4 regions of the Thalassotalea coralli genome follow, and region 3 is predicted to be linked to each of the others. Evidence: predicted binding sites of a transcription regulator. Region 3 holds the regulator's gene; each other region holds the start of a gene.
What was found. Region 3 encodes sigma-54, which starts transcription at its own class of promoters, with help from an activator protein. Its sites were predicted from a motif close to GTTGGCACGNNNNTNGNNT; they were not measured.
Positions count from the first base shown of each region.

Region 1: a site for sigma-54 is predicted at 3,097-3,115, ahead of ACOB80_RS08605 (TorF family putative porin). Genes of this name have one in related genera too.
Region 2: a site for sigma-54 is predicted at 6,349-6,367, ahead of ACOB80_RS18430 (PEP-CTERM sorting domain-containing protein). Genes of this name have one in related genera too.
Region 4: a site for sigma-54 is predicted at 4,690-4,708, ahead of ACOB80_RS02405 (CmpA/NrtA family ABC transporter substrate-binding protein). Genes of this name have one in related genera too.

Region 1 covers NZ_JBVVBK010000003.1:66,968-74,847, reverse strand. The annotation lists gene ACOB80_RS08620 (SPOR domain-containing protein) at 1-1,139, shown strand, start outside; gene ACOB80_RS08615 (Dam family site-specific DNA-(adenine-N6)-methyltransferase) at 1,206-2,036, shown strand; gene ACOB80_RS08610 (DUF2970 domain-containing protein) at 2,051-2,242, opposite strand; gene ACOB80_RS08605 (TorF family putative porin) at 2,374-3,042, opposite strand; gene rpe (ribulose-phosphate 3-epimerase) at 3,324-3,998, shown strand; gene trpS (tryptophan--tRNA ligase) at 4,017-5,021, shown strand; gene ACOB80_RS08590 (hypothetical protein) at 5,090-6,151, opposite strand; gene ACOB80_RS08585 (ThiF family adenylyltransferase) at 6,190-7,050, opposite strand; gene ACOB80_RS08580 (PEP-CTERM/exosortase system-associated acyltransferase) at 7,077-7,865, opposite strand.
Region 2 covers NZ_JBVVBK010000008.1:36,159-44,038, forward strand. The annotation lists gene ahr (NADPH-dependent aldehyde reductase Ahr) at 1-263, opposite strand, end outside; gene ACOB80_RS18405 (sulfite exporter TauE/SafE family protein) at 474-1,286, opposite strand; gene ACOB80_RS18410 (acyl-CoA thioesterase) at 1,332-1,871, opposite strand; gene ACOB80_RS18415 (MmcQ/YjbR family DNA-binding protein) at 2,121-2,438, shown strand; gene ACOB80_RS18420 (S1 family peptidase) at 2,650-3,903, shown strand; gene ACOB80_RS18425 (FHA domain-containing protein) at 3,894-4,859, shown strand; gene ACOB80_RS18430 (PEP-CTERM sorting domain-containing protein) at 5,405-6,298, opposite strand; gene prsT (XrtA/PEP-CTERM system TPR-repeat protein PrsT) at 6,455-7,880, opposite strand, start outside.
Region 3 covers NZ_JBVVBK010000007.1:285,960-293,839, forward strand. The annotation lists gene mgtE (magnesium transporter) at 1-626, opposite strand, end outside; gene ACOB80_RS17880 (HPr family phosphocarrier protein) at 910-1,182, opposite strand; gene rapZ (RNase adapter RapZ) at 1,197-2,051, opposite strand; gene ptsN (PTS IIA-like nitrogen regulatory protein PtsN) at 2,067-2,522, opposite strand; gene hpf (ribosome hibernation promoting factor) at 2,534-2,821, opposite strand; gene ACOB80_RS17900 (RNA polymerase factor sigma-54) at 2,846-4,345, opposite strand; gene lptB (LPS export ABC transporter ATP-binding protein) at 4,406-5,134, opposite strand; gene lptA (lipopolysaccharide transport periplasmic protein LptA) at 5,131-5,655, opposite strand; gene lptC (LPS export ABC transporter periplasmic protein LptC) at 5,621-6,187, opposite strand; gene kdsC (3-deoxy-manno-octulosonate-8-phosphatase KdsC) at 6,184-6,732, opposite strand; gene ACOB80_RS17925 (KpsF/GutQ family sugar-phosphate isomerase) at 6,732-7,697, opposite strand; gene ACOB80_RS17930 (calcium/sodium antiporter) at 7,758-7,880, opposite strand, start outside.
Region 4 covers NZ_JBVVBK010000001.1:549,495-557,374, reverse strand. The annotation lists gene ACOB80_RS02420 (alginate export family protein) at 1-963, opposite strand, end outside; gene ACOB80_RS02415 (ABC transporter ATP-binding protein) at 1,035-1,910, opposite strand; gene ACOB80_RS02410 (ABC transporter permease) at 1,950-2,900, opposite strand; gene ACOB80_RS02405 (CmpA/NrtA family ABC transporter substrate-binding protein) at 2,990-4,432, opposite strand; gene ACOB80_RS02400 (CmpA/NrtA family ABC transporter substrate-binding protein) at 4,828-5,946, opposite strand; gene ACOB80_RS02395 (ANTAR domain-containing response regulator) at 5,943-6,527, opposite strand; gene ACOB80_RS02390 (hypothetical protein) at 6,767-7,348, opposite strand; gene ACOB80_RS02385 (hypothetical protein) at 7,684-7,880, shown strand, end outside.

The DNA of each region.
Region 1 (7,880 bases), on a different contig from region 3:
TGCTGTTTGACCCTGAGCAATCGGTCGCTGTTAGTTTAGTTAACTTACTTAAGCAAAATAAGCTGCCTATTAGCGTAGTTATTGAGAATGCCGAGCTATTATCAATTCAGCTACTTAGTGAACTTACGCAGTTAGCTGAAATTGGACGAAAAGCTAAATACGCGATTGAAGTTGTTTTACTTGCCAAGCCAGAAGTAGGACAAAAAATGGCTTTACATCCTACCATTTTTAATAAAAAGCTCTCGATAGTTCGAGCGAGCAATGGCCAATTAGTAGCGCTTTCTGCGAAAATGTTTGGTCAGAAAAAGCATTGGTATAATCACCAAATAGCTAGAAATTGGCTTCTCTTTTTTGCCGTACTTATTTTAGGTGCGGTTGCTGCTATTTATAGTCTTTATAAAATGGAGTCCTTTACTTTTAGTCAGGTTGAACAAAAACCTTCAGACTTAGTGGTTGAGCAATCGAAAAGCACTAACGAAAACAGTGTAATTCAGCCTGAAAAAACTCAAGCGACAATATCTGAGCCGTTAGCTGAAGCCGAGTTTGTAGAGAGTTCACCAACTTTACCCAATGATGCCGCTAATGCAAAGCCACAGGATATTTTGCTGGCACTGTCAAACGTTGCTGGTAAAGTAGAAGATGTCGCTGAAACTACCACAGCCACTGAAGTATCAATAGCAACTAGCACTGATGTCAACCAGGCACTAAACCTTTCGTTAAATCTAGTGGAACAACAAGCTGATCCAGAACCCGAACAAACGGTTAGTATACAGCCAACACCTGTAGCTGATACAAAACCTGAAAGTGAAATAGAAGCAAAAGTATCGCCAGAAGAGCAAGGCTCAGGTATCGAATATCAAGGTGATGGCTTTGTGGTTCAGCTGGGTGCTTTTACTCAACAGCCAGTGCTTAATCAATTGAAAGCACAGATTAATTCAGTAGATACATTGCAATATCAACGATTAATGTATGGTAGCAAACAAACGGTTTTAACTAGTGCGGTTTTTGCTTCTCGTGATGAAGCGCAAGCGTTCATTGATGCATTGCCAACAGCTGGTTTAACCTCATCACCGTTCATTAAAACAACAGATGCAATAAAACAAGAAATCAAATCGATTCAAAGCTCCCAATCACAATAGAATCACGTTACAATTCGCCTTTCGGAGTGGTTTGGTGGCTAAATGCCAAAGAAGAAAGTAAATACAATGGCAACAAAAAAGCATCGTGCTTTTTTAAAATGGGCTGGTGGTAAGTACAGTCTGATTGAAGAAATTAATAAACTGTTGCCATCTGGTGAGCGTTTAGTCGAACCTTTTGTTGGTGCTGGATCAGTATTTTTGAATACTGATTATAAAGAATATGTGTTAAACGACATCAACAAAGACTTGATTAACCTTTATCAAACCATTCAACAGACGCCTGAAAAGTTTATTGCCGATGCGCGTAAACTGTTTTGTGATCAAAACAATCAAGCGGAAGCTTACTATGAGCTTAGAAAAGAATTTAATGCCACTGTCGATAAGTATTATCGCTCGCTTTTGTTTCTCTACTTAAATCGTCACGGATACAATGGTTTGTGTAGGTACAACCGCTCTGGTGGCTACAATGTGCCATTTGGTAAGTATAAAAAGCCCTATTTTCCTGAAGCCGAACTTGAATTTTTCTCTGAGAAATCACAAAAAGCGATTTTTATTTGTGAAGGTTATCGTCAAACGTTTGAACGAGTTCAAAATAACGATGTCGTCTATTGTGATCCTCCATACGTGCCACTGAGTAAAACAGCGAGTTTTACCAGTTATGCAGGTAATGGTTTTGGTCTAGATGAACAAGCCGACTTAGCCAATGCCGCCGAAGAAACGGTTAGCCGAGTGAAAGCAAGCGTACTGATCAGTAATCACGATACCATTTGGACGCGCAAGATTTACCAAGGTGCGGTAAAACGAAAGTCTATCAAGGTAGCTAGAACCATCAGTCAAAAAGCAACTCAGCGCAAAAAGGTCGGTGAATTACTCGCGCTTTATAAACCTAATAAATAGGAAAATATTGCCTTTTATCCTAGTACGGAAGAGACAATTAGCATTAGTAACGCGACAAATAAGACGACGCCAATAAAGCCAATTATAGCGAAGTGGACGAAATTACCCTGAGTAAAGTCTCGCTCTCGATTTTTAGCACTTTGTACACCTAAAAACGCCCAGCCAACACTTTTGATTGTATCGAGAATAGATTGTTTCTGCTCCATGAGTACGGCCTATTAATGAATCCTATACCACCTTAGCATATTAGATTAAAAAAGGGTAAAAACTGAACAGTTTCTACCCTTAGTACGTTATAAATTTTTGCTGTTGTAAGATTTAGTTTATAAATGTTCTTTTACAGGTTGAAGTCTAAGCTATAGCTAACATAAACCTTTAGATCACCTGCTGCGCCCGACAAGTCCGTTTGTGACGCACCTAATGTAAAGCCCTCATGACTAACACTAACACCATAGTCGATAGAATCTTCAGCTAACCAGTCGCCAGAATATGAGCCAAGGTGGAGAGCCATACTGGTTTTATCAGTTAAGGCAATTTCATAGTCGGCATAGCCATAAATAGTATCGCCAGCGTCGCCACCTTCACCGTCAGCTAATACAGCAACACCTAATGTTAGTGCATCAAAAGAGATTGAAGCGTAAACCTCGGAGAAATCAGCATCACCTGAGGTTTCATCTGGGTAGGCATAGTAAATAAAGCCAACATCGTAAGAAACACTTTCCGATATGCTACCAGTAAATCCACCGTAAAAATCTAGCTCGTATGTCATGCCGTCGGCCCAATCAGCGTTTGACGCCCATGTTCCGACATAAAAGCCACTGTCAGCACTAAAATCGATTCCGCCGGAAATAGCAGCGCTGCCATTGGTTTGTTCCAGACCACGCCATAAATAGTTACTGGTTGCTGCTACATTCGCTGTCCACTCACTTGCGCTTACACTAGGTGCTAGCATCATTGTTGATAGACTGAAAAAAAGTGCGTGTTTAAGGTTTAGTTTGTGTTTCATAGTTCTCTCATTTTTATAAAGGAAAGCTTTTGCTTTTTAGTTTTTCTTTGGACATTGCAATTTGGATGCCCACGGAATTAAAAATACTTTCTTTATAAAAAAACTAATCAAAACAAATGGTAATGTGGTTTTTGAAATGTAATGGTTGGCAGAGAGCATTCTGAATTGACCTAAGCTGGTGCAAAATTAATCTCGATGAGCGAAATATGTGCACGTAGTAAAGGTGATATATAATTGAATTTAGTATAAAGTAGCGCTGATTTTTTTAGAGGTAGCTGAGCATGTCTTCATATTTAATAGCACCATCCATTCTTTCTGCAGATTTCGCCCGTTTAGGCGAAGATGTTGAAAAAGTGCTTAAAGCGGGTGCTGATGTCGTCCATTTTGATGTAATGGATAATCACTTTGTACCTAATTTAACTTTTGGCCCTATGGTATGTCAGTCGCTAAGAGATTATGGGATCACAGCACCGATTGATGTGCATTTAATGGTCAAGCCTGTTGATAGCTTAGTACCTGCTTTTGCTAAAGCGGGTGCAGATATTATCACTTTTCATCCAGAGGCAAGCGACCATATAGATCGCACATTACAACTGATTAAAGATAGCGGTTGTAAAGCAGGTTTAGTGCTTAACCCTGCAACTCCTGTACATATATTAGATTACGTCATGGATAAATTAGATGTAATTTTACTGATGTCGGTCAACCCGGGGTTTGGCGGACAGAGTTTTATTCCGACTACGCTACAAAAGCTACGTGACGTTCGCCAGAAAATTGATGAAAGCGGCTTTGATATTCGACTTGAAGTCGATGGTGGTGTTAAAGCTAGTAATATTGCAGAAATAGCCGAAGCAGGTGCTGATATGTTTGTTGCGGGCTCAGCGATTTTTTCTCAACCAGATTACAAAGTTGCTATTGATGAAATGCGTCAACAATTAGCAAGTGTTAAGAAATAACGAATTAGGTAAACAATAATGACAAAACCAATTGTATTGAGTGGCTGCCAGCCATCTGGTGAGCTTACTATAGGTAACTACTTAGGTGCGTTAAAACAATGGGTTAATATGCAACAGACCCATAATTGCTACTACATGTTAGTAGACCAGCACGCAATTACAGTTCGCCCAGAAGCTGAAGCTTTAAGGAAAGCGACGCTAGACGGTTTAGCGTTATATTTAGCTTGTGGTGTTGACCCAGAGCAAAGTACTATTTTTATCCAGTCTCATGTGCCTGAGCATGCGCAGCTTAGCTGGATACTAAATTGTTATACCCAAATGGGTGAACTTAATCGTATGACGCAGTACAAAGATAAAGCGCAAAAGTCTGAAGCGAATATGAACGCTGGATTGTTTACTTATCCAGTGTTAATGGCGGCAGATATTTTACTTTACGGTGCTAACGAAGTGCCTGTTGGTGACGATCAAAAGCAACATTTAGAATTAGCGCGTGATGTAGCGACTAGATTTAACAACTTATATGGCGAAATATTCGCAATTCCTGAGCCACATATTCCTGAGTTTGGTGCTCGTATCATGAGCCTTCAAGATCCATTGAAGAAAATGTCTAAGTCGGATACCAATGTAGGCAACTTTATCGGCTTATTGGAAGATCCGAAAAAAATTACCAAGAAAATTAAACGAGCAGTTACAGATTCCGACGAACAAGCGCGTATTTATTTTGATGTTGCTGAAAAGCCTGGGGTATCAAATTTACTTTCGTTACTTTCGTGTGCGACAGGTAAATCTGTTGAAAGTTTAGTACCAGACTATGAAGATAAGATGTACGGCCACTTGAAAGGTGATGTTGCTGAAGCTGTTGTCGAGATGTTAACGCCAATTCAAACGCGTTTTAACGAATACCGCAATGACCAAGCCTTTATGGATGAAGTTATGCGTAATGGCGCTGTGAAAGCCTCTGAGCAAGCATCTAAGATTCTAGATAAGGTTTACGATGCTGTTGGTTTTATTAAAAGACCTTAAGCCTCATACCAACATAAAAAAAGCAGCGTCGAGCTGCTTTTTTTATGTTTAGATTATTTTGCGAATTATTAACAATCGTTTGTCATAAAGGAGTCTGGCGTTCTTCTGAAACTGCGATGTTTAACGGGTTTGTTAAAGCCGAAACGCAAAAACATCAGCCCATAGTCGTTTTCACCCACAACTGATTTCATGTTTTCACCGACGGCGTCCATGGCAGGCTGAAGGTTATCTTCTATTTTTAAATGACCGAGAGAAAAAATACCTGGTGCCGCATACGGCTGAACAGCTAAGCCAAGTTGACTTGCTTTAAGCCAAAAGCGTTGGATAGCTCTTCCGCCATTAATCACATCTCGACGACTATTACCTGGAATTTTGATGAGGGCTAAGCCAGGTGATGTCGCAATGGGTAGCCAAACAGAGCGCAAACCTAACATGGATGCCGCACCAAACTTGTTGAATAGGTTCATGGTTTTCCATTTACGCATCATTTTAAAAAATGGCAAGGCTACGGCTTCAATAGCAAGTGTTGAAATAGGCATGCCTTCGAGTGGTTTTTCTTCATCAAATTTAATGGTAGAGAACAACTCTTGATGCAATATTTTGCTTTTAAAGCGAATAGATTCTGCTTGACGAATAATAGGCAATACTTGCTTGCGATTTGTTTTATCGTTAAAGAAGGCTGCACTACAATCTGCTATCTGTGTTGCTGAAGAAAGTTCTTCTAACAAGTTGTTTTCTATCGGGCCTTTAAATGGGAAGCGTCTGTCGGTGCATCTTTTGGGGATCTCATCGGCAAAAAGCTGATCTGCATTATCAACTACTTCTTGTTTCTCAAAAGATATCGTCGCTACATGGTGCGACATAGGGTCTGCATCTGGAAGTAAATCAACATTAGCGAGTAATCTAAGCGCTTTCGCTTGAATCACGATATTTTCGATGACCGTGCCTAAGGCTATATCTGATAGAACAAAGCGTTGGTCAGACGCTTTTCCTGAGCGTGTAGGGTCGATGGCTAAAACCAAATCGCCATTTTCTCTCCAACAGAAGGTGTGAGGCTGACTATTGTCTGCCGATGGCGCTAAGATAGCGGCCTTTAATAAGCTGTCTTTTTCAGTTTCTTGTAATATCAAAAGTTAACCTTTATACCTGTGTTCTAAATGCCGATGAACTAAATGCCCATTTGTTTTTTAGCAATAGAGTACATGATCTTTTGTAAAATATTATTCTTACCACCAGGCCGCCAGGTTTTTTTGTATTGGTTGGTGTAGGCGTCAAAGTGTAACCCCCAAGGAACATTGAGCACTTCGCCACGATTTAAGAAAATTTTCACCACTTGAGCGGCGGCTACACCTGCGGCTAACTGGCAGCCAATAAAAGTTGATGGGCCTTTTTTATTGGCTAAATCGAGTGTACTTGGGTCAACTAAGTATGCGCGTTGCAATGCGGCAGGAGTCAGTCCCAAGAAGAATTTTAAATACTGCTCGTTCTCAGTATGACCTTCCATACCAAAGTACTCTTCAAAGGTCATTTTTCCTGGTAAAAAGTTGAGGTAAGCGGTGCCCATGCCTATAGGCGCAGCCGTTGTTGCTGGAATGCCTTTCTCTGCACATTTACTAAAGACGAGTTTTCGCGCATCTATCGCAAAAAAGTCGAGTGAATCGACATAACAATCTACGCCTTCTAGAAAGTCGTCTATATTGTCGCTGTTAATGCCGTCGGGGTAGGTTTCAATTTCAAGCTCAGGGTTGATCTCTAACGCCATTTTTACCATGGTGTCGAGCTTCTTTTCACCATAAGTGGTAACGTTAGCACCTACTTGTCTATTGGTGTTTTCACAGCCAAATTCGTCGAAATCAGAGACTTTAAATTTGCCGATACCAATGCGAACAAGGGTGAGGAAGTGATCGCCCCCAACTCCGCCCATACCTGCAATACCTATGCACTTGCTTCGTAAAGTTGCTTGTTCGTTTTCAGTAAACCACCCAATATTACGAGAAAACGCTAAGTCGTAGTCAAATTGATTCGACATGTCGGTACCTATCGCTTGTTTTTAATTTAATTTATTTCAGGGATTCTGAAGCTCGTGTTTTCGTCATAGCCTTTGAGCACTATCTGTTCGGCGAGTTCTTTTTCGATAATATCGTATAGTTCGCGCATTTGTTCGTTGAGCTCTACGTAAAAGCTTTCTCTTTTAAGGTAGAACATAGCACGACGACCGTGATAATCCATTTCATCACCGATTTGCTCAAAGGGGAGGCCAAAGCGCTGCAAGCGGCGGTTTAATCGTGGCTCCATCATCACCATGATACCAACATGATCACACATGGCGGCTAGTGCTAGACCACCTAAATACAATCCAATAGCGATATTAGGGAAGTTACGTCGCTCTTCTTCTGAGTACGCTGTCGCGGGATTAACAGAGTTAATGATGAATGGCTGATTTTTTTCTTGTTCACGGCGCCTGAACATTGAAAGAACAGCAAGACGAGAGATTTCACCGAAGCCACCTCGAGGTAGGGTAGTTGTATCTAGCACTTCTTTACGCGCACTCGATAAACAGTTGGCTTCGAAAGGTAGTAGCTTTGATTTGTCATTTGCAGGTGGAATAATAAGTCTTATGCACCCTGCATACACGCCTGTACGTCTATGCTCTAATAAGCAGTGGTAAGCGTAAGGGTCGCATTCGTCGGTTTCTATTTTTTCTTCGTTACTTGGCTCCCAACCCAATTCATCGCTATAGACGCTATACCTAATCTTGTAAGCTTCCTTTTGCAAGTCCTTGGTGCTGGCGAATCTGATCTTAAAATACTGATCAAAATTCTTAGCAATTGAATATTCGCTCATTAGTCCAATAAAGTC
Region 2 (7,880 bases), on a different contig from region 3:
TGCCAACCTAAGCCAACAATTTGCCCTGTAGAGAGATGATTAACGCCTTCACCTACTGCACTAATTTCCCCGACTATTTCATGCCCTGCGACTAGTGGGTACTGTGAAAAGCCCCACTCGTTGTTAATCATCGATAAATCAGAATGACAGATACCACAATATTTAACCTTTATCTCTACTGAATCGTGAGCAAGGGCACCTGGGTCATATTGGTATGGGATCAGTTCGCCACCAGGCTCTAACGCTGCATATGCATTAATCATTTTCAATCTCCGCTTAATTAAACAGTAACGAATTGTGCTAATGCACATATTCATTCTTAGTTTTTACGCTGAAAGTACCTATACAGTTTAGTGAGGTTTAGTGAATTTTCTATGAGTAACATGCAGGAGTTTGATGTGAATCACAAAGAAACTACGTTTAACACTGCCCGTATGAGAACAGTGTTAATCATCTTAGAAATGTCTCGCTATTTAGATAACGCTATAAAGCATTTTTACGCTCAGTAATGCCAGCAATAAAGCAAAAATTTTCTTTAAAGTAGCCACAGGTAATGCATGCGCTACTTTTGCTCCTATAGGTGCGGTAAAAAAGCTAACAATGGCTATACATATCACCGCAGGTAAATAAACAAATCCATAAACATACGGCTGGGCATATTCAACTTGCCAGCCGTTTAATAAATACCCTAAAGTGCCAGCAATTGCGATCGGTAAACCAACAGCAGAAGAAGTACCTATTGCTTTCTTAATATTAACGCCTTTTGCTGATAAATAAGGCACAGTTAATGATCCACCACCAATAGACACCAGTGCAGAAATTGCACCTATACCCGAGCCTGAAAGGACCATGTGCTGAGTACTAGGCAACGACTGCTCTTGTTCGTTACCTCCTTTAAAAAAGGCACGATACGCTACAAAACTCATAAACACAGCAAAGAATATGGCGAGATAACTAGAATTTAATTGTGCAGCAACAAAGGTTGCAGCAAAAGTGCCGACAACAACACCAATTGACATACGACTTGCCACTCGCCAAATAATCGCCTCTTTTTTCTGATGTGCGCGCAGGCTAGCAATCGAAGTAAACACAATACAAGCCATAGAAGTGCCAAGCGCTAAATGAACAACTTGATCTATTGCTACGCCCTGGGCAATAAACATTGCAGTTAACGCCGGCACCATAATGCCGCCACCGCCAACACCAAGTAAACCTGCAACGAAACCCACAATTGCACCTAACAAGACATAAGCTAATAGCCAGTCGATTGAAAATATTTCAGCCATGAATTACTTCTTTTTTAACGCGCTAGAATAAGTGTGTTAATAGTATCAGTTTTTTTTGTCTAATGGTGGCCAAGGACGATGTTGCTCTGAATCAATCCACTCATTTACCCACTTAGGTAGTTCAATTGGCGTGACACTTTCTCCCATTTGTTCAATCACTTTTTCAGGAGGCACCAGGCCACTTTTAGAGGTTACTCCCCCTCTTAACAAAAGAGATGAGCAAGGTTCGCCATTAACCCACATTGACTGTTCTATATAGATCCAGCGCTTGTCGAAGCCAACACAACGACTATACATGGTAATTTTATCGAAAAGGTGAATTCTTTTGCGGTATCTCACTGAGCTACCAGCAACAACAATCGCCCAACGATTTCGTTTTAAAGCACTGTGTAAATTGCAACGAACAGATAAGTCGAAACGACCAATATCATAAAGAGTTAAGACCCGCCCGTTGTTCATCTCGTTAAACATATCTAAATCCCACGGCCGGCACCTAAAGGTGATGGAGCTGGTATCTAGATAGCTAACTTTCGGTTTTTTACTAGCAAGCCAAAGATTTTTAATAAGTCTAATAACCGGGTACATTGTAATTACCTTAGTAAAGATGAAGCATAAACAATTAGGAGAGAGTCTGTTAATTTTAGCAAATTAGACGAAATTACCAAGCTAAATCATATAGTTACTGGTCAACCTCTTAACATTTCAATCCTTAAGCTTGCTTCTCGATACATTGAAGTAATCAGTCAGATAGCTATACTCGATATGACAACCGAAACTTAAATTCAAAAAGCGATGACATTCCAAGAACTTAAAGAATATCTTCTTAGTAAACCAATGAGTACCTTAGATTTTCCATTCACTGAAGATGTACCCGTTTTTAAGGTTAATAAAAAAATGTTTGCTCTTATCGGCGAGCGAAATGACCTAATGATGTTAAATCTAAAATGCGATCCCGCTGAGTCAGAAATGTTACGTGATATATTTTCCGCGATAAAACCGGGCTATCATATGGATAAGCGTCACTGGATAAGTATCTATTTTGATGGCTCTGTACCAACAAACGAAATAAAACGATTGATAGATAATTCATTTAATTTAGTCGTGAGTAAAATGAGTAAGAAAGACCAACAGGCTATATTAGTGCATTTGTAAACTTCAATTGACCACTTCAACCTTACCAATTAAAACAAGTATTCAAATTTAAAGTAGATTAGGTCTATGTAATTGACTGACTTTGAAAAAAAGATAGGTTAAGCTTTGTTACAATACATTCGGCCAAGCCACAGACAAAAAGCGCTATTTAGTGTCACAATGTATTAATGACGATTTTATTCTGTGTAGTAGTTCTCTCGAAGGAAGTCACATGAAAGCATTTATTTGTACTTTATTGGTAGCGGTAAGCTTTACCTTAAGTGCAACAGAACAAGCGGAAGCTATTTTTAAACAGCTTGCTCCGTCTTTGTATCAAATTCAAATTATTGACCAAGCCAGTGGTGAAAAGTCTTCAATAGGCTCAGCATTTCAAGTTTCGGCTGATGGTTTGATCGCCACTAATTATCACGTTATTTCGAGTTTTGCTCGTCACCCTGAAAAATACCGCATTATCTACCTTGATGATAACGGTAAGAAAGGTGATCTAAGCCTAGAAAGTATCGATGTCGTTAATGACCTTGCTTTGGTAAAGCGCTCTGTAGATAGCGCTATGCCTTACTTTGAAATTTCAGACAGAGTACCGGAAAAAGGTGAGGAACTGTTTTCGTTAGGCAATCCACACGACCTAGGTATGATAGTGGTTCCTGGTACTTATAACGGTTTAAAAAAAGAATCTTTTAACGACCGAATTCACTTCACTGGCTCAGTAAACTCAGGCATGAGCGGTGGCCCTGTTGTTAGTAAAGACACTAAAGTAGTTGGCATTAACGTAGCAACTTCAGGTAATCAGATAGGATTCTTGATCCCTCACGATAAACTCCAAAAACTCATTGCTAACTATCACGGTAATGGAAATCAAACTATTAACCAACAAATGAGCGAACAGCTATCACAACATCAACAAAAGCTGGTATCAACTTTATTATCTAGTGAATGGCAGTTGAAGCAACTGGGCAACGTTATGGTGCCTATCGTTGATGTTCCATTTATTCGCTGCTGGGGTGATTCGAACGCTGATAAGCAAGACGCATTAATGCTAGTCGCTGTTGCCAACTGTTCATTACAAGAAGACGTTTATATTTCGAGTAAGTTTTACACCGGTAGCGTTGAAATGGAATTTCGTTATATGCAGGCTAAAGAGCTTGGCGATATCAAATTTTATCGTTTGATTCAGCGTCAAATTAGCCGTGCAATGCCAGGAAACAAAGCAGGCAAAGATGACGTTACCGAATATAACTGCCAAGACGACATTGTTATGTCAGAGCAGGATAAAATGAACGGCAAAGCAATCTTATGCATTCGAGGCTATAAAGACTTTCCCGGCCTTTATGATGCGCTTTATATTGGTGTTTCACTCGATCATCATGAACAAGCCTTACTTAGCCACTTCACCCTAGCAGGTGTTACAAAAGAAAGTGCTCAAGCCTTTACCAAGCAGTTTATGGAATCGAACAGATGGAATTAATAATAGAAGAAATAAGCCGCGGTAGAAAAGTTCTCAGTCGCCACAAATATAACCAACGTGAAATCAACATAGGTCGTAGTTTTGAAAATGACATGATCTTGTCAGACCCCCATATTTGTGGTGAGCATTTAACCATAAGCTTTAACGGGGAATCATGGCAAATTACCGACCACCAGTCTGTAAACGGCACGTTTTTAGATGAAGGCAAGCAAACAGCTGATAAGCACATTGTTAACTCGGGTGATGTCATTCGAATGGGTCAAAGCCAGATTCGCTTGCTTTTCCCCAACCACCCTGTCGCAGATACGATTGAGTTAAGCCCTTTTGAAAGTTTAATTAATAGTGTAAAAAATCCTTTCACGCTGATAACTAACGTGCTGATTTTTGCGCTATTAACAGGATGGATATTCTTCCTAAACAATGGCAAAGAAGTTAATTTTACTCAGTTACTCGTTCCAACATTTAGTATTACCTTAATGTTTGCTTTATGGCCCTTGGGCGTGGCTCTGGTTTCTCACCTAACCAAACATGACGCTAGGGTATGGGCACAAATAGGTGTTTGTTTCCTATTTTACAATATTACTTGGGGCAGTGATTTTGTCGAAACTCTCGTCAATTTTAATACCGCAAGTGATAACAACATAGCGATGTTAGTGACAGTAATTCCAATTGCGCTGGCATTTATGATGTTTTGGCTTAATTTATATGTTGGTTTCCACATGACAAGTAAACGTCGTAACACCTTAGCGGCTAGTTTTGTTGTTTTACTTTTTGGAGGTAGCTACCTGATTCAAATGAGCAAACAACCAGAATTTACCGCTAAACCAGCATTCGATTCAACCTTGTTAACGCCTACATTTTTAATGACACCATCGAGTAACGTAGATCGTTTTCTAGAAAAGTCTGACACCTTGTTTACTGATATAGATAATCAAGTTGAAGATAGCGACAAATAAATAAAAATAAACTCACCTTAAAGGCAAAACACAAACCGTGTTTTGCCTTTTTTGTTGCTAACATGTGTTGGCTTATTAATGAGCTTCAAAGCACTCTTAGAATTAGTATTTCCCATCTCTCTAGTAGATCTTGTAGAAATTTACCCAGCGCTTTTCACTAAAGAGTGATCTTGTCAGCTGTTCATTAACACTGCTTAAAGATAACAGTACGTAAAGAGACTCTTTAAGTTGCCCTAAGTAATTTCATCCTAAAATACTCCTCGCATTACTCATTAACCAAGTCAATTATCTATTGCTTTGTAATTAGGACAATTAGCAAAAAGTTTAATCAATGGGAATACAATTAAGAGCAGAGAGAGCGATTGCTTTCTTAACTTTGCTTTTGTTTAACAGGGAGTGAATTTTGGAAGGTCGTTGTACTTAGATATACGTAGATTTGTGTAGGCAGTCAAACAGCCCTCATTTACAGCAGATACTTCCTCTAGCTAAAACAAAAAGGGTCAGCACATGCTGACCCTTTCTAAAGATATTAATTTATCTTGTGATTAGCTTTTTCTGCGACGTACGCCAGCTAAACCTAAAGCAGCTAAACCGAATAATGCGATTGAAGCAGGCTCTGGTACGTGGTTACCACCGATATCAGCATCATCAGTGAAGTCGTAACCAGTCACGCTGTTACCTTCTGTATCGATTGTACCAAGTAATGTACCTGAACCAGATAAGTCAACTAGGCCATCAGCAACGCCAGCACCAGCTGCAGCAAATGGGTTTGCCATGATTTGGTTAAACTCGAAACCTAAGAAGTTGTCTAAAACATTTAGGTTGTAGTTAAAGTTACCTAAAGCACTTGACTCTAATACAGATGCACCAGCCGCTGCATTTTCTGGAGCACCAAATGCAACCCAACCTTCGTCAGCATCAACGCCAGTGAAACCAGCTGTCATCGCTAAAGTACCATCAGTGATAGTTTGCTCACAAACACCACCAGCTAATACTTGTAATTTAGTAGCACAATCAGCGCCCTTGATGTTTACGTTGTCTACATCATCAACGTAAAATGCAGCCATTGCACCAACACCGTAATCTGCTTCAAATGCTGCAGATGGACCAAAAGTGAAGTTGAATAAGCCAGGGATACCAGCAAAAGTTTTGCTTGTAATTTCAGTTTCGAAAACCGCACCAATGTGTTGGTTTTGAACGCCGTCTAAAGCGTGTTGTGTACCATCATAAGTGATGAATGGGAATTCGATGATACCACGTAAACGGTCACCAACATCTAAGATGCCATTTTGGTTAACGTCAATTAAGTACTCACCAGAATCATCTTCTAGTAAAAAGCCACCGCCAGATTGCATGTGTGATTTAACAGTAGCTGCGTTTGCGAAAGAGGTAAGTGCTAATAAGGCTGCACCTGCCGCTAATTTAGTTTTAAAGTTCATACCTATATCCTTATCAAAATAATTCGTGCTCGACTAACTTGCCTAATACAATGCCAAGTCCGTGCCAACTTTTTAAGTGACTGTAATCAAATGATTTTTTCACAAACTCGATCATCTAAACTACTACAATGTAAAAAAAGCTGACACTTAAATTCACTAGCCGTTAACTCGTTTTTGAGCACGTTCAGCGTCATCCTTAAACTCTTTGTTTTCGGGCGCAAGCGTAGCGGCTTTTTGATACAACTCTAACGCCTGTTTATTATTTCCTCTTTTTTCAGCAATTTCTGCAGCGGTATGCACTATAAACGCAGTATTAGGCGCTACCTTAAGCGCTTGATCTATGTATTTTTGTGCCTTATCTAATTCAGACTGCGTACTATATAGATATGCTAAGTTATTTAAAATGAGCGTATTATTCGGTGCTAAAGTAACCAAAGTCTCATAATAGCCTATCGATTCCTTAGGTGATGATTCCATTGTGTATTGAGCTAGCAACAATAGTGCACGATTATCTGTAGGCTGTTTAGCGCGATGCTGTTTAATAAATGCTGTCGCTTTGTCTTGGTCGCCTAACATCCAATAACTTTCACTAATTAGCCCTGCACTGAGCGATGTTGGGTTTTGTTGATAAAAAGCAATCAGTAAAGGCAAAGCTTTTTCGTATTGCTGTTCTGCAAATAGCAACCTGCCTTTCTCTAAAGTTGCCAATGTAGTTGCCTTTTCCTGCACTGTTAAAGTGTCTAGCGTTTCTTTAGCGCCTTGATAATCGAGCATTTGAGTCTGAATAGCGGTTTTCAGCGTTTTAAATGATAAATTATTAAATGTTGAAGCATTCAGATCTATAACATCTACGGCTTTTTGAAATTGCTGATTTTCTCTATAGGCATATATCAGTCGAAGGGCAGCTAACTCATTATCTGGCTCAGATTTGAACCAGTTTTCAAATGTACTAATTTCTTTTTCAGGTTGCTCAGTTTCTCTGTAAGAATTAGCAAGTAATAAATAGTAATGCTGACCCGCAGAAAGAAGCGAGGACCGTTGTGGGTCTTCAAGAATTTCTATTACTTGCGTATAACGTTTTGACGCGAAAAGGGCGCGAGCGTACATCATGTTATAGATTGGATTGTTAGGCTCTTTGTCGTTATAGCTCTGCATTAATTCTTTAGCTTTGTCTTCTTGGCCAGCAGCAACGTAGACCTTAGCTAATTTATTAATGGCAATGATATGATTGGGCTTATCTTCTAACAAGTGCTTTAAATGACGCTCTGCGGTGTTGAAATCGTTTTTCAGATACGCTTCTTCGGCAAAGAAAACTAAAGATGCGGGATTATAGTCATTGATCTCTAGCACCTTTTTAAACACTTGCTCTGCTTCTTGTTTGCGGCCAAGATCATTTAATACGATCGCTTCCAAATTAAGTGCTGATACGGACTCTGGATTTTTTTCTTGCCAAGCTTTTAGGTTTTTCAATGCACGCTCTGCATCACCCTGTTGCATTAGTGCGTAAACTAGCACCAGTTGATTATCGTTGTTATTTACGTCGATTAAATTGGCCTGCTCTAAGTCGTCGATTGCACTGGTT
Region 3 (7,880 bases):
GCATCGATAAGGTTTGAAACTGTAGTTTCAGGCTTCGCTGTGACAATTGCTTGTAGTGAAATAGCGCCGATAAAGCGGTCTTTTCTGTCTACAACATAGAAGGAGTCAGTTGACTCAGGCAATTCGCCTTTTAATCTTAAATAGCGTAAAACCACATCCACCGTTACGTCAGGGCGGATAGTGATAGTATCGGTATTCATGATACCGCCAGCGGTATCTTCTTCGTAAGCAAGTGCCTGCTCTACGCGACTCCTGTCTTGCGAGTCCATGGAGCTAAGTACTTCACGATAAACGCTATCAGGTAGCGTTCTTAATACTTCTGCGAGGTCATCTACATCCATGCCTTCAGCAACTTCGGCAAGCTTTTCCGGCCGGATGTTTTTTAAGATGCCTTTACGAACTTCTTCATTAAGCTCTTCGAGGACTTCACCGTGATGATCTGGGTCGATAAGTTGCCACAGTACGGTACGTGTTTTCGTTGGAGATGATTCGAGTAGTAGTGCCAAGTCATATGCAGGCATGTTCTGCATTAACTTGCGCACATAGACAAACATACCGCTACCAAGTGCTTCGTTAACTTGCTGCAGCTTTTGTTGACTATAATCTTGTTCTGACAATTCCGGCATCTTGTTGTCCTATGCCTTCATACCAATTGAGGTAAATATCTACTTCAATCAGTATCACTACACGAATATTGAATAATCTTTGAAAAAGGTGACACTTTTACTATCAAACGTTATTTTTTCTTGATGAAAATAACTGGTTCACCAATGCAGGTTAAACAGTAAATACTGCGTTACCAACTACAATAGTTTATCTCAACTATCTGGTTTTATCAGCTTTTTTCTTGATGCTAGCGAATTTAACCGCGTAACTTAGTGGATAGGGGAATGGTAAAGTTATTGAAAATTACTGTTCTTCATCGAAATTGTCAGTAAAAAGCTTGTTTATGGCAAACATCGCTTGTTCTGCATCTTTTCCGCTGGCGTGAACTTTTACTGTTTTTCCTTGGCTTCCTGCTAATAACATTAATCCCATCACGCTATTAGCATCTGCCGTGTTTTCTTCTAGCTCGATTTGAATATCTGCCGTAAATTGCTGGCACAGTTGAGCAAGCTTAGTCGCCGCTCGGGCATGAAGCCCAAGTTTATTGGTGATTAAGATATCTTTCGAGATGGTCATTAATGCACGAGCCTTTACGTTGACGCAACGTTTAAGTCTCGGTGTCGAGCTTGCACGTCTGCGCGTTCTTTTTTCAGGTTATTTGTGAGTAATTCCGCAATGTATACGGATCTGTGTTTTCCGCCAGTACAGCCAATAGCAATAGTAATATAGCTGCGGTTATTGCGCTCTAGGTGAGGTAACCAGGTCATCATAAAGCTGTTAATTTGCCAAACAAATTTAGTGACAATTGGCTGGCTTGCAAGAAAGTCGATTACAGGTTGATCTAGTCCGGTATAAGGCTTTAAGTCTTTTTCCCAAAATGGGTTAGGTAAGAAGCGAGCGTCGAAAACAAAGTCAGCGTCTTTCGGCACACCATGTTTAAACCCAAAAGATTCAAATACCACTACCATATTGCCAGTGGTTTTACCCAAAATACGTTCACGAATAAGATCAGCAAGCTGGTGAGGGGTTAACTGGCTAGTATTAATGTATAAGTTAGCGCGTGATGAAATAGGCTCTAATAGCTTTTTCTCAAGAGAAATTGCCTGATCTAACGCGATGTTTTGCTTGATAAGCGGATGCAAACGTCTGGTTTCACTAAAGCGTTTTATCAGGTCGTTATCGTCAGCGTCTAAGTAAACAATACTTAATTCTACTGCGCTTGGTAAGTAGTCGATAATTTCAGAAACATCAGACGGGTCATCAGGTAAATTTCGAACATCCAAACTCACCGCAACGGTTTCGTAATCATTGATTACCGTATGCGTAAGTGCTGGTAGCAAGTTAACAGGAATGTTATCAACACAGTAATATCCTAAATCTTCAAGTACACGAAGGGCTACTGTCTTGCCCGAGCCAGAACGTCCGCTGACGATGGTGAGTTTCATGTTGTAATTCCGTTTTTATTGTTCGGCTTGTGTTATAAATTGAAAGAGTGCTTTATCGCTGTCACATTTTCGCACTTGTTTGACGACTTTTTTATTACCAAATAATTTTGCGATACTTTGTAATGTTGAAAGGTGTTCCTGACATTGCTGCTCGGGAACAAATAAGGCGACAAAAATATCAACAGGGCGGTTATCTATCGCGTCAAATTCAATAGGGTGTTCAGTTGTTGCTACCACTAACATCACTTTTTCACTATCAGCTAACCGGCCATGAGGAATGGCAATACCGTTGCCGATACCCGTTGAGCCCATTTTTTCACGCTGCATTAAACTTTCAAGTAAGGTGTAGGTATTCATTTCAACTGCATTTTCTGCAGCTTTTTCACAAATGATTTCTAGGATTCTTTTTTTACTAGTAGCAGGAACTGCACATAAAGTGCAGTTCTCTGTCATGATGTCGGATATTTTCATTGAAGTTGAAACTAGTGTTGGCTTATTTTGCCTTTATATTTGAGGATTTGTTTATCGAGTTTGTTCACTAAAGAATCAATAGAAGCATACATGTCTTCATTCTGTGCTTTGGCGTGAACTTCGGTACCGTTTAAATGAACAGTTGCTTCCGCAATTTGGTTGAGCTTCTCTACGGTAAGTACTACATAGACATTGTTGATGTGATCAAAATGTCGCTCAAGCTTTGCAAACTTTTTATTAACGCTATCGCGCATAGGTTCAGTGATTTCTACATGGTGTCCAGCAAGATTAATTTGCATAAGCTCTCATCCTTCTTTCAAGGTTTACAGTAAACTTTTACGCTGATTAGACGGTGGAATGCCTAGAGACTCTCTATATTTGGCTATGGTCCGTCTTGCAACGTTTATGCCCTGCTCAGCTAACAACTCAGCCATTTTACTATCGCTCAGTGGTTTCGCTGGCACTTCTGCTGCGACCAGCTTTTTAATTAAAGCTCTGATCGCAGTGGAAGAACACTCTCCGCCATTTTCCGTACTCACATGGCTAGAGAAGAAATATTTTAGTTCAAATATCCCGCGTGGGGTGTGCATGTATTTTTGTGTGGTTACACGTGAAATCGTAGATTCATGCATATCTACAGCTTCGGCAATGTCGTTAAGAACCATTGGGCGCATAGCTTCTGGGCCATGCTCAAAGAACCCTTGTTGGCGCTGAACAATGCAGTTACTTACTTTTAATAGTGTATCGTTACGGCTTTCTAAGCTCTTGATAAACCATTTGGCTTCTTGCAAATTAGAACGAATAAATTGGCTATCGTTAGAATTTTTCATCGAACGCGCCATAGAAGCATATTGTTGGTTTACTGAAAGGCGAGGCGCAGTATCTGGATTTAGTTCAACCACCCAACGACCATTTTTCTTTTCAACAGATACATCAGGAATAATGTATTGCTCTTCTTGTTTGATCACTGAGTCGCCCGGTCTAGGATCTAGTGACTGGATCAAACGAATAATTTCGCGTAATTGGTCTTCTTTCAAGCGTGTCTTACGCATGATGGTGCGATAGTCACGGTTACCTAGTAAGTCAATGTGCTCGCCAATGATTAGCTTGGCTTCTTCTAGCCAAGGCGTATCTTTATCAAATTGGTTTAATTGAATAATTAGACACTCAGGAATAGAGCGGGCACCGACACCAACTGGATCGAATACGTTGATGCGCTTAAGCACAGCTTCTACTTCATCCAATTCAACATCTTCTAAGCCAAGAGATTCTAAAATATCTTCGGTGGTTACCGTTAAATAACCGGCATCGTCAATAGCGTCGATAATTGCCATTGCGATGGCTTCGTCGGTCTCAGTAAATGGTGTTAATTCCATTTGCCAGCGAAGGTGATCTTGAATGGAGTCTGTGGTTTCACCTTGATAAACAAAATCTTCTGAAGGAGCAGCGGCACCTGTATTTGATACGCCTGCACTGAAACTTTCATCCCAAGTGGTGTCTATATTCAGCTCTTCTGGAATATCAGACTTATCCATTGCTTCTGTTGTGCTGATTTCATCAATGGTTGGCGAGGCGTCTTCAGAGCCATCATTCGCCGTAGGCGTTTCCGTTGTTTCAGAAAAAGCTTGTTCTAAATTATCAGGCTGAGATTCTTGGTTAGCGGAAGCTGCTTCGTCAACTTCTAATAAAGGATTGCTTTCAAGCGCTTCTTGAATTTCTTGTTGTAGATCCAACGTTGACAGCTGCAACAATTTTATCGCTTGTTGCAACTGAGGTGTCATAGTCAGTTGTTGTCCAATACGGAGTTGAAGACTAGGGCGCATTTATCTAATTCTTATCCTTTCCAAGGTTATTGGTTTTGTTTTTTTAACAGCTTATCACAACTATAACGTGAATTGCTCTCCAAGATATACATCTCGTACCTGTTGATTCGCTAAAATTTGATCTGCATTCCCTTGAGCGATTAATTCTCCATGACTGACGATATAAGCATGTTCACACACATCGAGGGTTTCACGTACATTGTGGTCAGTAATTAGAATACCAATTCCCTTGTTCTTTAAGTGTAGAATAATTTTCTTAATATCACCGACAGAAATTGGGTCTACGCCAGCAAAGGGTTCATCTAGCAATATAAATTTAGGATCAGCCGCTAACGCACGAGCAATTTCTACGCGACGACGCTCACCGCCAGATAGGCTCATGCCTGTGTTTTCGGTAATGTGACCGATATTAAATTCTTCAACTAAGTGTTCGAGTTTTTCTTCTCGCTCGATAGCGTTCAGATCTTTACGTGTTTCTAAGATAGCCATAATGTTCTGATAAACAGTTAGCTTTCTAAAAATCGAGGCTTCTTGTGGCAGATAGCCAATGCCTCGACGCGCGCGCTCATGCATAGGCAATAGTGTAAGGTCTTCACCATCTAAGGTGATCTTGCCTTTGTCATTGTTAACAAGGCCAACAATCATGTAAAAGGACGTGGTTTTGCCAGCGCCGTTAGGGCCAAGTAAACCAACAATTTGCCCGGCTTCAACAGATAAGCCAACGTTTTTTACAACTTGGCGGCCTTTATATGATTTAGCTAGATTGCTAGCACTTAACACTGCACTCATTTTTTAAGCTTTTCCAGTTGTTTCGGCTGAAGAGTGGTTTGTACTCGTTCGTTGTCTTTACTATCTGCAAGCACTTGCTCAGTTAGAAGGTTATAGGTAATCACGCTACTTTTTACCATGCTTCCTGCTTGCCTTAATTCTGCATTACCCGAAATGACTATAGTATTTTTTGCCGGCTCGTAAGTAATCTCATTGGCTTGTAAATAAATAGGCGTACCATCTTCTAAAATTTGCTCGAAGGTTGCTGGAGACCCTTTTGCGATATAGGTTTTTGGCTCTGAATCTGGATTTGATAACACTTGAACGAGATCTGCTTTTATTTTTAAGCTGCCTTGTGTAATGACGACATTGTCGATGTAGCTAAATATTTTATTTTTTAGATCGCCAGCAGAACGCGATGCGTCAACGTGTATTTTTTGCTTAAGGTCGTCATCGGCAGCAAAGCCGTTTACTGAAAAAGTCGCACAAAGAATGACTGCCAGTAACCTATTGCGCTTGTTTGAAATAATTCGTTTTATCATGTTTCGTCAACGTTATTTGTTTAGTATTTAAATCGACGATAAGTCCTGCGCCATACATCACAAAATCGGCGCCCTTAAGTTCGATATTCTGTTTGGAACTAATGATGTTGGTACTGAGATCCAGTTCCAAGTCAGTTCCGTGTATTTCTTTAATTATACTGTCTTCGTCGGTAGCTACCAACAAAACATCTTGTTCTAGCTGTACGCGATGATTACCAAATAATGTGCCTTCTTTAGCACTTATTTCCCAAGGCTTGTCACCACTTTTTGGGAACAGAGTATATTTAGGTAGCTCAAAATATGTGACTGCAAGCTCGCTGTAATGTTCCATTTTTAGTGCATCTATCTTATAAGATAACTTGCCACTTTGAGCGAACGCTTTACTGCTTAATTGCTCTGCAACGAAGTCCGGGTTCATCGCATAGTCTTCATTATTTGCTTGTTCTAGGTCTTTTTCAAACCATTCAAAAACGCCGTAAATGGTTACAGCGCAGATGAAAAAGAGTAAAGAAAGAACGTGAGTGCGTGTCATATACTAGCGCCGGTGGCTTGTGATAACGTATTTTGGCTTTGCATCATAATATCACAGGCTTCACGTACGGCACCAAATCCACCTCTATTTGTCGTTACATAATGTGCTATTTTCAAAATAGCGGGATGGGCGTCATTAACTGCGATACTTAAACCAACATAATCCATACAAGCAAAGTCTGGCATATCGTCACCAATATAGGCAACGTGTTCTGGCGCTAAACCTTCTGCCGCTAATAACTCTTTTAGAACGGGTAATTTGTCTTCTTTACCTTGAATAATGTGTTTAACATTAAGTGCTGTCATGCGGGTATTGACAATATTTGAATTTCGGCCGGTTATCACGGCTAAATCAACGCCACTTGCTGCTAACGCTTTTACGCCATAACCATCCTTCGTGTGGAAAGCTTTTAGCTCTTCACCGTCGTTACCTAGATATATTCTACCGTCGGAAAAAACGCCATCTATGTCACAAACAAAGAGCTTTATCTGAGAAAATTTCTGATAAACACTATCGTCAATACTGCCATAAAGTGTTGTATTCATTACATTACCCCTGACTTTAACAAGTCATGCATATTCATAGCACCAATCGGGTAGCCTTGGTTATCTACGACAATAAGGCCGTTTATTTTCTTATCTTCCATAATTTTCAACGCTTCAGCTGCTAGCATTTCAGGTGAAGCTGTTGTTGGGTTTTTGGTCATCACTGACTCAATAACATCTTGATGTATATCTGTTTTATCGTCAAGTACGCGACGTAAGTCACCATCAGTGAATAAACCAACGAGCTGATTTTCATCGTTAACAATGGCGGTCATGCCTAAACCTTTTTCGGACATTTCTACTAGGGCGTCTTTTACTAATACATCAAGCTTAACCACGGGTAAGCGGTTTCCTTTGTGCATGATGTCTTCTAAACGAAGTAAGAGCCTTTTACCTAAACTGCCACCTGGGTGCGAAAGCGCAAAATCGTCGGCAGTAAAACCACGTGTTTCTAATAGTGCGACTGCTAGTGCATCACCCATTACTAAGGTTGCGGTAGTGCTTGAGGTTGGTGCTAAGCCTAATGGGCAGGCTTCTTGTGATACTTTCACACAGATATGGACATCGCTTAATTTAGCTAAAGTCGACTCTTCATTGCCTGACATGCCTATCATTTTGGCACCAATGCGCTTTATCACGGGGATAATCGATAATAACTCGCCAGTTTCACCAGAATTAGAAATAGCTAAAACAATGTCATCTTCGGTAATCATGCCTAAATCACCGTGGCTTGCTTCGCCAGGGTGGACAAAAAATGCTGGTGTTCCGGTGCTCGCTAATGTTGCAGCGATTTTGCCACCGACATGGCCTGATTTACCCATGCCGATAACGATGACTCGTCCTTTAGTCGCTAAAATTAATTCGCATGCCGTTTCAAAGTTATCGTTGATATGCTCGTTTAGCTCATCGATTGCTTGTTTTTCAATTTCAATAACTTGTTTGGCAAGTGCTTTAAATTTGGACATAGTTAACTCAATTTCCGTTTGGCTTTAAAAAAACCGAATCATACATTCAACTGTAAAATCTTACAGTTGACTAAATAATAGTAGCTGGTAAGCAATAAAGCTTACTAAAAGTAAGGCACCCTTAGCTCGAGTGATTCTGAAATTGCCTAACTTGCGACCAAAACACAAGATAAATAGAAGAAG
Region 4 (7,880 bases), on a different contig from region 3:
ATCTGTTGAAAAATCATGATAAGTAACTGCCCACTTACCCGACATTACCTTGCCTGAAAAGGAAATGTATATATCACTTAACCCCTGCTTAGGTGTTGTAAGAAATTGATCAGACCAACCATTAAATTTATGAAGTGTGGCTAACGGTGTTGAAAAGCCATACTGGCCATTGTCACTTCCTAAGATTTCGATACCCGCTTTAGCAGTCACTTTACCCAAGCTATACCCAAGCTCTGCCATTAAATAATCGGCGTCATAACTGTCTGCAGTAGTTTTAGATTCTTGCATGGCATATTCTGCGCTATAACTAAGTTTGTCTTTTTTTCCAGCAAAGCGAATTCCAAAAGTATCTAGAGAATTACTCGTATCGTTATCAACTTCCAGCAGATAGCCATACGCAGTTAGCTTACCAAATTCTGTTTTATACGCGGCATTAAACAAATGATCCTTTGAATCTATATCTTTTTCTTGGCCAAAAATTCTATTGCGCTTGCTCAAGTAAGCGTAATTCACAGAAAACGCCTTAGAAGCTTGATAAGAAAAACTTGCGGCATCAAATGTTTGCTTGTCTTGACGCCAGCCAACATGACCAACAAACCTATGGTTATCTAAGGTAATAACTTGTCGGCCAAGTTTGGCGACAAAACCATCTCGCTTATATTGCACATATCCTTGATCTAATTCAGTCGTTTCAGGGTCGGCAATAACCGAGTAATCACCGCCGTTACCATTCGTGTCGTTATAATCATCAATACCCGCTACAACACGCGAGTCTTCAAACTCAACGACACCACTAAAGTTGTTATAGCTTGTAGTTTTAAACGTTAACAGGGTACGAAGTGTTAACGCATTCGCATCTTTTTTCGCGTTATCTTGATCTACCGTTTCGTATCGAAGACGAAAGTCTAACGTTGCACTGCTTTTATCTTCTGAAGCCACAGCGCAAGTTGTCGTGGTAGCCATTAGTGCCAATAAGCTTTTGGTAAATTTGCGTTTCATTATTATTCCTTTCTGTTTCAAGTTTTACTAAAGCATTAAGCTACTTCTGTATTTTGTTGGTCAGAGCCACTTTGCTTTGCTTTAGCCTTGCTGTTTTTATTGTCTTTATCTGAGGCCGAAATAGTTTCGACCTTGCGTTGCTTTTCATATAAAAACGTGAGAACAGAAGAACGTAAACGATTGTATTCTGGGTCTTGAGCTAGAGCTAAACGATCCCTTGGTCTAGGCAGATTCACGTCTAGAATTTCACCTATTGTGGCTTCTGGGCCATTGGTCATCATGACAATTCTATCTGACAGCAACACCGCCTCATCAACGTCATGAGTGATCATAATGACGGTATTATTTAGCTCGTCTTGGATCTCCATCAATGAGTCTTGCATATGAGCGCGAGTCAAAGCATCCAGTGCACCAAATGGCTCATCCATTAACAAAACTTCCGGCTGCATTGCTAAGGCTCTAGCAATGCCAACTCGCTGTTTCATACCACCTGAAATTTCATCTGGTCGCTTATGCATAGCATGATCCATATGCACAAGTTTAAGGTTATGCTCAATCCAATCCTGCATTTCTTTTGGCTGCATTTTCTTTTTGAACACTTGTTTAACCGCTAACTCGACATTCTGGTACGCTGTTAACCAAGGCAATAACGAATGGTTTTGAAAAACCACTGCGCGTTCAGGCCCAGGTTCAGTAACTTCCTTATTATTTAGCAAAACACCACCACTGGTTGCTTGGTGTAAGCCTGCGACAACATTGAGTACCGTTGATTTACCACAACCTGAATGACCAATAAGAGAAATAAACTCCCCTTTTTTGATCTTAAGATCTACATTATCAAGTGCTTTAAATCGACCTTTAGGTGTTGGAAACACCATGTCAATATGACTAATTTCTAATAAAAAACTCATGAATGATTCTCGCTTGTTTCTTTACTGTTTCGTTGCCATTTATCGCTGAGCGCTAGATTTGTCCCAAGAGACAACACGTTGAATTTGCAGCATGATGCGGTCTAGCAAAAAGCCGATAAAACCAATAACGAAAACAGCAGTCATAATTCGGCTTAGCGATTGTGAACTACCATTTTGAAACTCGTCCCAAACAAACTTTCCAAGACCAGGATTTTGAGCCAGCATCTCCGCGGCAATTAACACCATCCACGCAATGCCCAATGACATACGCATTCCCGTAAATATCGCTGGGATAGAAGCAGGTAACACAATTTTTCGCACATGAGTTAAACTCGGTAGTCGTAGCACTTGGCTGACATTGACCCAGTCTTGATTGATCGCTGACACACCAACAGAAGTATTTATCACCATAGGCCACAGACAACATAAGGTCACAGTCACCATAGAGTTGATAAAAGACTTAGCTACTATCGGATCAGGTGAAATATAAAGTGCACTCACCACCATAGTGACCAAAGGCAACCACGCCAAAGGCGAAACAGGTTTGAATATTTGGATAATCGGGTTAATCGCAGTATTTAATCCTTTACTCAAACCAATCGCTATCCCTAATGGAATGGCTATTAGTGCCGCTAAAAAGAAGCCCGACAACACGGTAATCAAACTAGTATTAATCTGATCAACAAAGGTTTCTTTACCGGTATAAGCTCTAATTTTTGGCTGATAAGTAGGATCTAACGCCATGCGTTTTTGATTACGTGCCTCTTGGCGTTGATAAAAAGCCTGAGCTTTTTCTCGCTCTGCATTGTGCTCCTGATACAAGTTAACCACTTGTGTTGCAACGGCAGAAGGCCCAGGAAACTTCCCTAATGAAGTATCGATACTGCTGGCAGCAATCGACCACAAAACTAAGAAACTCAAAATACCAATGGCAGGCAAAATAAGTTGGTAACCAAAAGATGAAATCGATGTTTTCAGCCGGCTCCCCATGCTTTTGCCATTTTCTAGATTAAACAGTTTGCTTGTAAATGTGGTCATGATTACTCCAAAAATCGTTTACGTATTCTGTTCGTGATTAGTTAAATTTTTTCGCCTGCTTTTAGGCCGATGGCGAACTTGTTGATGTATTCATTTGGTTTCGTACCATCGAAAACTATGCCATCAATAAAGTGGGTTTGAGGCGATCTAAAGCCGTCCTCTTCACCCAAGCCACTCACGTCTGAAGGCGTTAGCAGTTTTTCCGCAACTAGCGAGTTGATAGCAGCCATATAAATATCTGGGCGATAGACTTTTTTGGCGATATCAAAGTACCAACTGTCAGGCTTATCATCGCTGATCTGCCCCCAACGACGCATTTGTGTTAAGTACCAAACAGCGTCAGAGTAGTAAGGGTATGTAGCGTTATGGCGGAAGAAAACGTTAAAGTCAGGTACTGATCGCTTATCGCCTTTTTCATATTCAAAAGTACCTGTCATCGAATTAGCAATGACCTCGTAATCGGCACCGACATAATTAGATTGAGACAGTATTTTTACCGCTTCAGGACGATTAGCGTTGTCGTTCTCATCTAACCATTTTGCTGCACGAATAAGGGCTCTCGTTAAACGAATAGTGGTATTAGGATACTTTTCAGCAAATTGCTTAGTAATTCCAAACACTTTTTCAGGGTTGTTCTTCCAGATTTCGTAGTCGGTCACCACAGGAACACCGATACCTTTAAATACCGCTTGCTGATTCCAAGGCTCACCAACACAATATCCATAAATAGTGCCAGCTTCTAAGGTCGCTGGCATTTGTGGTGGTGGAGTAACTGATAACAAAGCATCTGCGTCTATTTGACCAGAGGTATCACCTTTATGTGGCGCGTAAAAGCCAGGCTTAATTCCGCCCGCAGCTAACCAATAACGTAATTCGTAGTTATGGGTAGACACTGGAAACACCATGCCCATATTAAAAGGCTTTCCTTTTGCTTTAAAACTCTCGACAACAGGCTTCAAAGCATCGGCTTTAATGGGGTGTTGAGGCTTTCCGTCCGCACGCTTTGGAATATGTGGCTTCATTTGTTTCCAAACGTCATTGGAAACCGTGATACCATTACCATTTAAATCCATTGAAAAAGGCGTGATTATTTCTGCCTTTGTGCCATAGCCAATAGACGCAGCAATAGGCTGCCCTGCCAACATGTGCGCACCATCTAAACGACCATCGATGACACCATCTAAGAGTACTTTCCAATTCGCTTGCGCTTCGATAGTGACATACAAGCCTTCATCTTCGAAAAAGCCTTTTTCATAGGCTATAGCTATTGGCGCCATATCAGTCAGCTTAATAAAGCCAAAAGTAAGTTCTTCTTTTTCCGGATAACCTAACTTTACAGGCTCAGCAGAAGCTACCGATAGTGACAACGACGTTATGCACGTACCAACTAACGCAACTTGTGCAGTAAATCGCTTTGCAACTGCCAAGGAAGACGCTAAGTTTTGGCAGAGTCTTTTACTGTTTTTTAATGTGTTAAATAACATAAGTTTTCTCCATAAAAAAAGCCCACGGCGAGCTGAAAATTGTCAGTCGTCTCGTGAGCTTCGATGCCAAACTAATTGTTACTACGCCATTGCAGTTTAATTAGCAGCTTATACCCAAAAGGGTAAATTCATTCGTGTTAGTTGGTACGCTTTGCACTCTTTGCTTGATACCTGAGCAGTTTAATGTGAATTAAGTCACACTCACTCGCTAACACAGCTTTTATCTGTTTACATGAACTGGTTTACTTGTTCTTATTAAACAAGTTCAGTGCCAAATAGGCATTTTTTATATTTTCCTTACAATTACAAGCTCTTATCGATAGTTGAATTTTATTCAACTATTACAACTAGTTAGGCTTGCATCAATTTAGCGCATTAAAGCGCTAAAACAGTGCTTACTCGAGCCTTTCATGTTGGCGTACCTGATGCTGCATTTGTTGGTTTAGCATGGCTTGTTCAAAAATATCTTGTCGATAGACCTGCTTTATTACCTGCTCAATATCTGTGTCAGATGCTATGTGCTTATGCTGACGCATTTGGTTTAACAACCATTCACCGTGAAATAACTCCGGTTTATTAATATTGTCTGCGCCAGTGCTCGAAAATCGATTGTATTTAGGCACATCTCTAGGCGACTCCCCTTGGCGTATTAAACAACTACCAATTAAAGACGGTGCAATAACAGAAAGAGGCAAATCCAAATAATGATGTTGAGCAAGAATGCGCGCAGCTTCAAAACGATTCGCGACACTTTCAAGCCATTGACATGCTTGGTATAAGGCGGCAACTAAGTCTAGAGTCGCGTCTTGATTTTCATCATTCCATTGACGCTTAATCGCTAGCACTTTTTCCGGCATATCTGGCCAAATATCGCAAGAAGTAAGCACTGTTACCCCAATACCATCTCGCACCGCTTTTGCATTCCAAGGACCGCCGACACAAAAACCATCAATGTCTTCACAAGCTAGGGCATCTACCATATTCGAGGGCGGGATCACTTTTATGTCGATATCTTCTAAAGCAATATTATTCTGTAAAAACCAAGAAGTTAACTGATAGTAATGACAGCTATATGGGTATACGGTGGCAAATACTAGCTTTTTCCCCAGCCTTTTCCGGTGGTTGATAACGCCTTTTAATAGCGCGGCACTAAGCGGAATATCGAGGCTTTTTAGTTGATTAACAAACTTTATTTCTTCATACAATGCCGTGGATAACGTGATGCCATTACCGTTTTGACTGAGAATCAATGGAGCTATCACTTCCACTGGTGCGCACCCTAAACCCAAAGTACTAGCAATAGGCATAGGAGCAAGAAACTGGGCACCATCAAGAACACCAGCGTGTAACTTATCCCGCATTGTCGCCCAAGAGCTTTGCTTTTTAAGTGAAACACTGAGGTTAAAATGTTCAAAGAACCCCTTTTCCTGAGCGATGACAATAGGGGCACAGTCGATTAACGGCATAAAGCCGATATTAATCTCCGTTAACGAGCTTACTTTCGATTGATTCATGAGCTCGCCTCCAGCATTTGCGCTAAAGACAAGATGTTCTTAGCGACATCTTCTAACTTCTGGCCATTGTCCATCGCCATTTTTCGAATGCTATGGTATGCGTCTTTTTCCGAGAGCCCTTTGGTTTGCATCAACCAAATCTTAGCTTGTTCAATTGTTTTTTGATGGGTGAGCTTTTCTTTGGTTTTAGCTAGCTCTTGCTTTAATTGTTGGTATTCACTAAACCGTGCGATAGCAGTGTCTAGAATAGAACGCACTCGATTAATAGCGACATCTCCTACCATGTATGCGCTAACCCCTGACTTTATTAATTGGTTAATCATTTCCGTATCGCCTTGTTCAGAGAACATCACGATGGGCTTTGGGTTATCTACAGAAATGATATTAAGGCTATCTAATACATCTCTATCTGGCGCTTCGATATCCATAATAATCACATCAGGTTGCATACGTTCAACGACAACTAACAAAGGGATGGAAGATTTACTAATGTGTTTAATCACATAGTTGGTATTGTCTAACACGTCGATAAAGGCATTTGCTTTATCTTGGTCATCTTCAATTAACAGTACTTGCAGCAAATTTGGGGTCCTTACATCAGGCTAGCTAACCGCCAACAGTTGTTTAACAAACCTAGATACAAAATACAGACCAACTAACTTTATGTATTATTTTTCAGAAAGTTAGAGAAATACCGTTCTGATAACAAGACAAAACTTAAATAACTTTGCCCCATTTTAGCGCACTCAAAAGTAAAAAAGCGGAACCCAATTCAGTTCCGCTTCAATTACGTTATTTCAATATCGCACTAATTAGCGTATCAACATGGAACGTTTCCACACATAATTGGACCAACGTTTCTTGGTGTTACCGTTTTCGTTGATGTATGCGTATAACCATCGTTGTCAGTTACCTTAACTTTAACGGTGAAAGGTACCGTACTATTAACCATGGTGTAATTGCTTGTTGCGGTTCTGTTTGGCTTTTTAACACCATCGATCCATAACTCTGTTTTTACTACATTACCGTCATAATCTTTACCAGATACACGAACATATGTTTCCCAAAACTCATGTGGACTCGCAGAAATAGAAGAGACAGGCTTATAGTCACACTGAGTAGTTGTCACATTTGAATAATGTGAAAATGGCACGCTTGCCAAACAGCTACGAAAGCTTCCCTCAGAGTATTGATGAATAAACACTACTGACTGTGGCGTTGGTGATACATATTGTGAAATAGGGAAATTGGCCCCAGGAGGAGTACAATAAGCCCAACCTGCATAAATTGGTAATTGAGAGGTAGTGCTTCGACAATTTACTTTTTCGCCAAACTCATCGCCAGCGTTTGCGGTAAAAGACAAGCTTGCCAGCAGCAAAGAAAGTAACGCTATATATTTCATTATAATTATCCTTAATTTTTAAATTAAAAATGTGTTTAACACCAGACTTTAGATCGGGTATTCAACACATCTGAAGCAATTCACTTCGCTCCAAATACTAGAGTTAAATTTAAGTCAAAACATCCATGTGCTATCAATTAGCATTGTTACCTTTATTATTCCCAAAACATTTAAAAAACAAATTCAATATAACAAGCAAATAAGAAAAATAATTTCAAATATAACAAAAATAAATAAAGAAAACTCATTTACCCCTCAGCTTATTACATTTGCTATTTTTAAATTTTCATTCTATTTATTAGTGAGTTATAAAGAGTTTATTACATGGAATATTTATGAAGGATCATCAGCACATCAAGCTTTTAACTTTAGCTTTTACCTGTTGTTTATATACAAGCAATACTACAGCAAAGTGCGAACAGGAATATAAAGCGCTTCAAAACCAACAAACCTTGATGAAAAAAGGCCATAGTGCTTCAACAATGGAATGGTTAAAAACTAAAGAACACAAGCTTGCTAAGACGTATCAAAA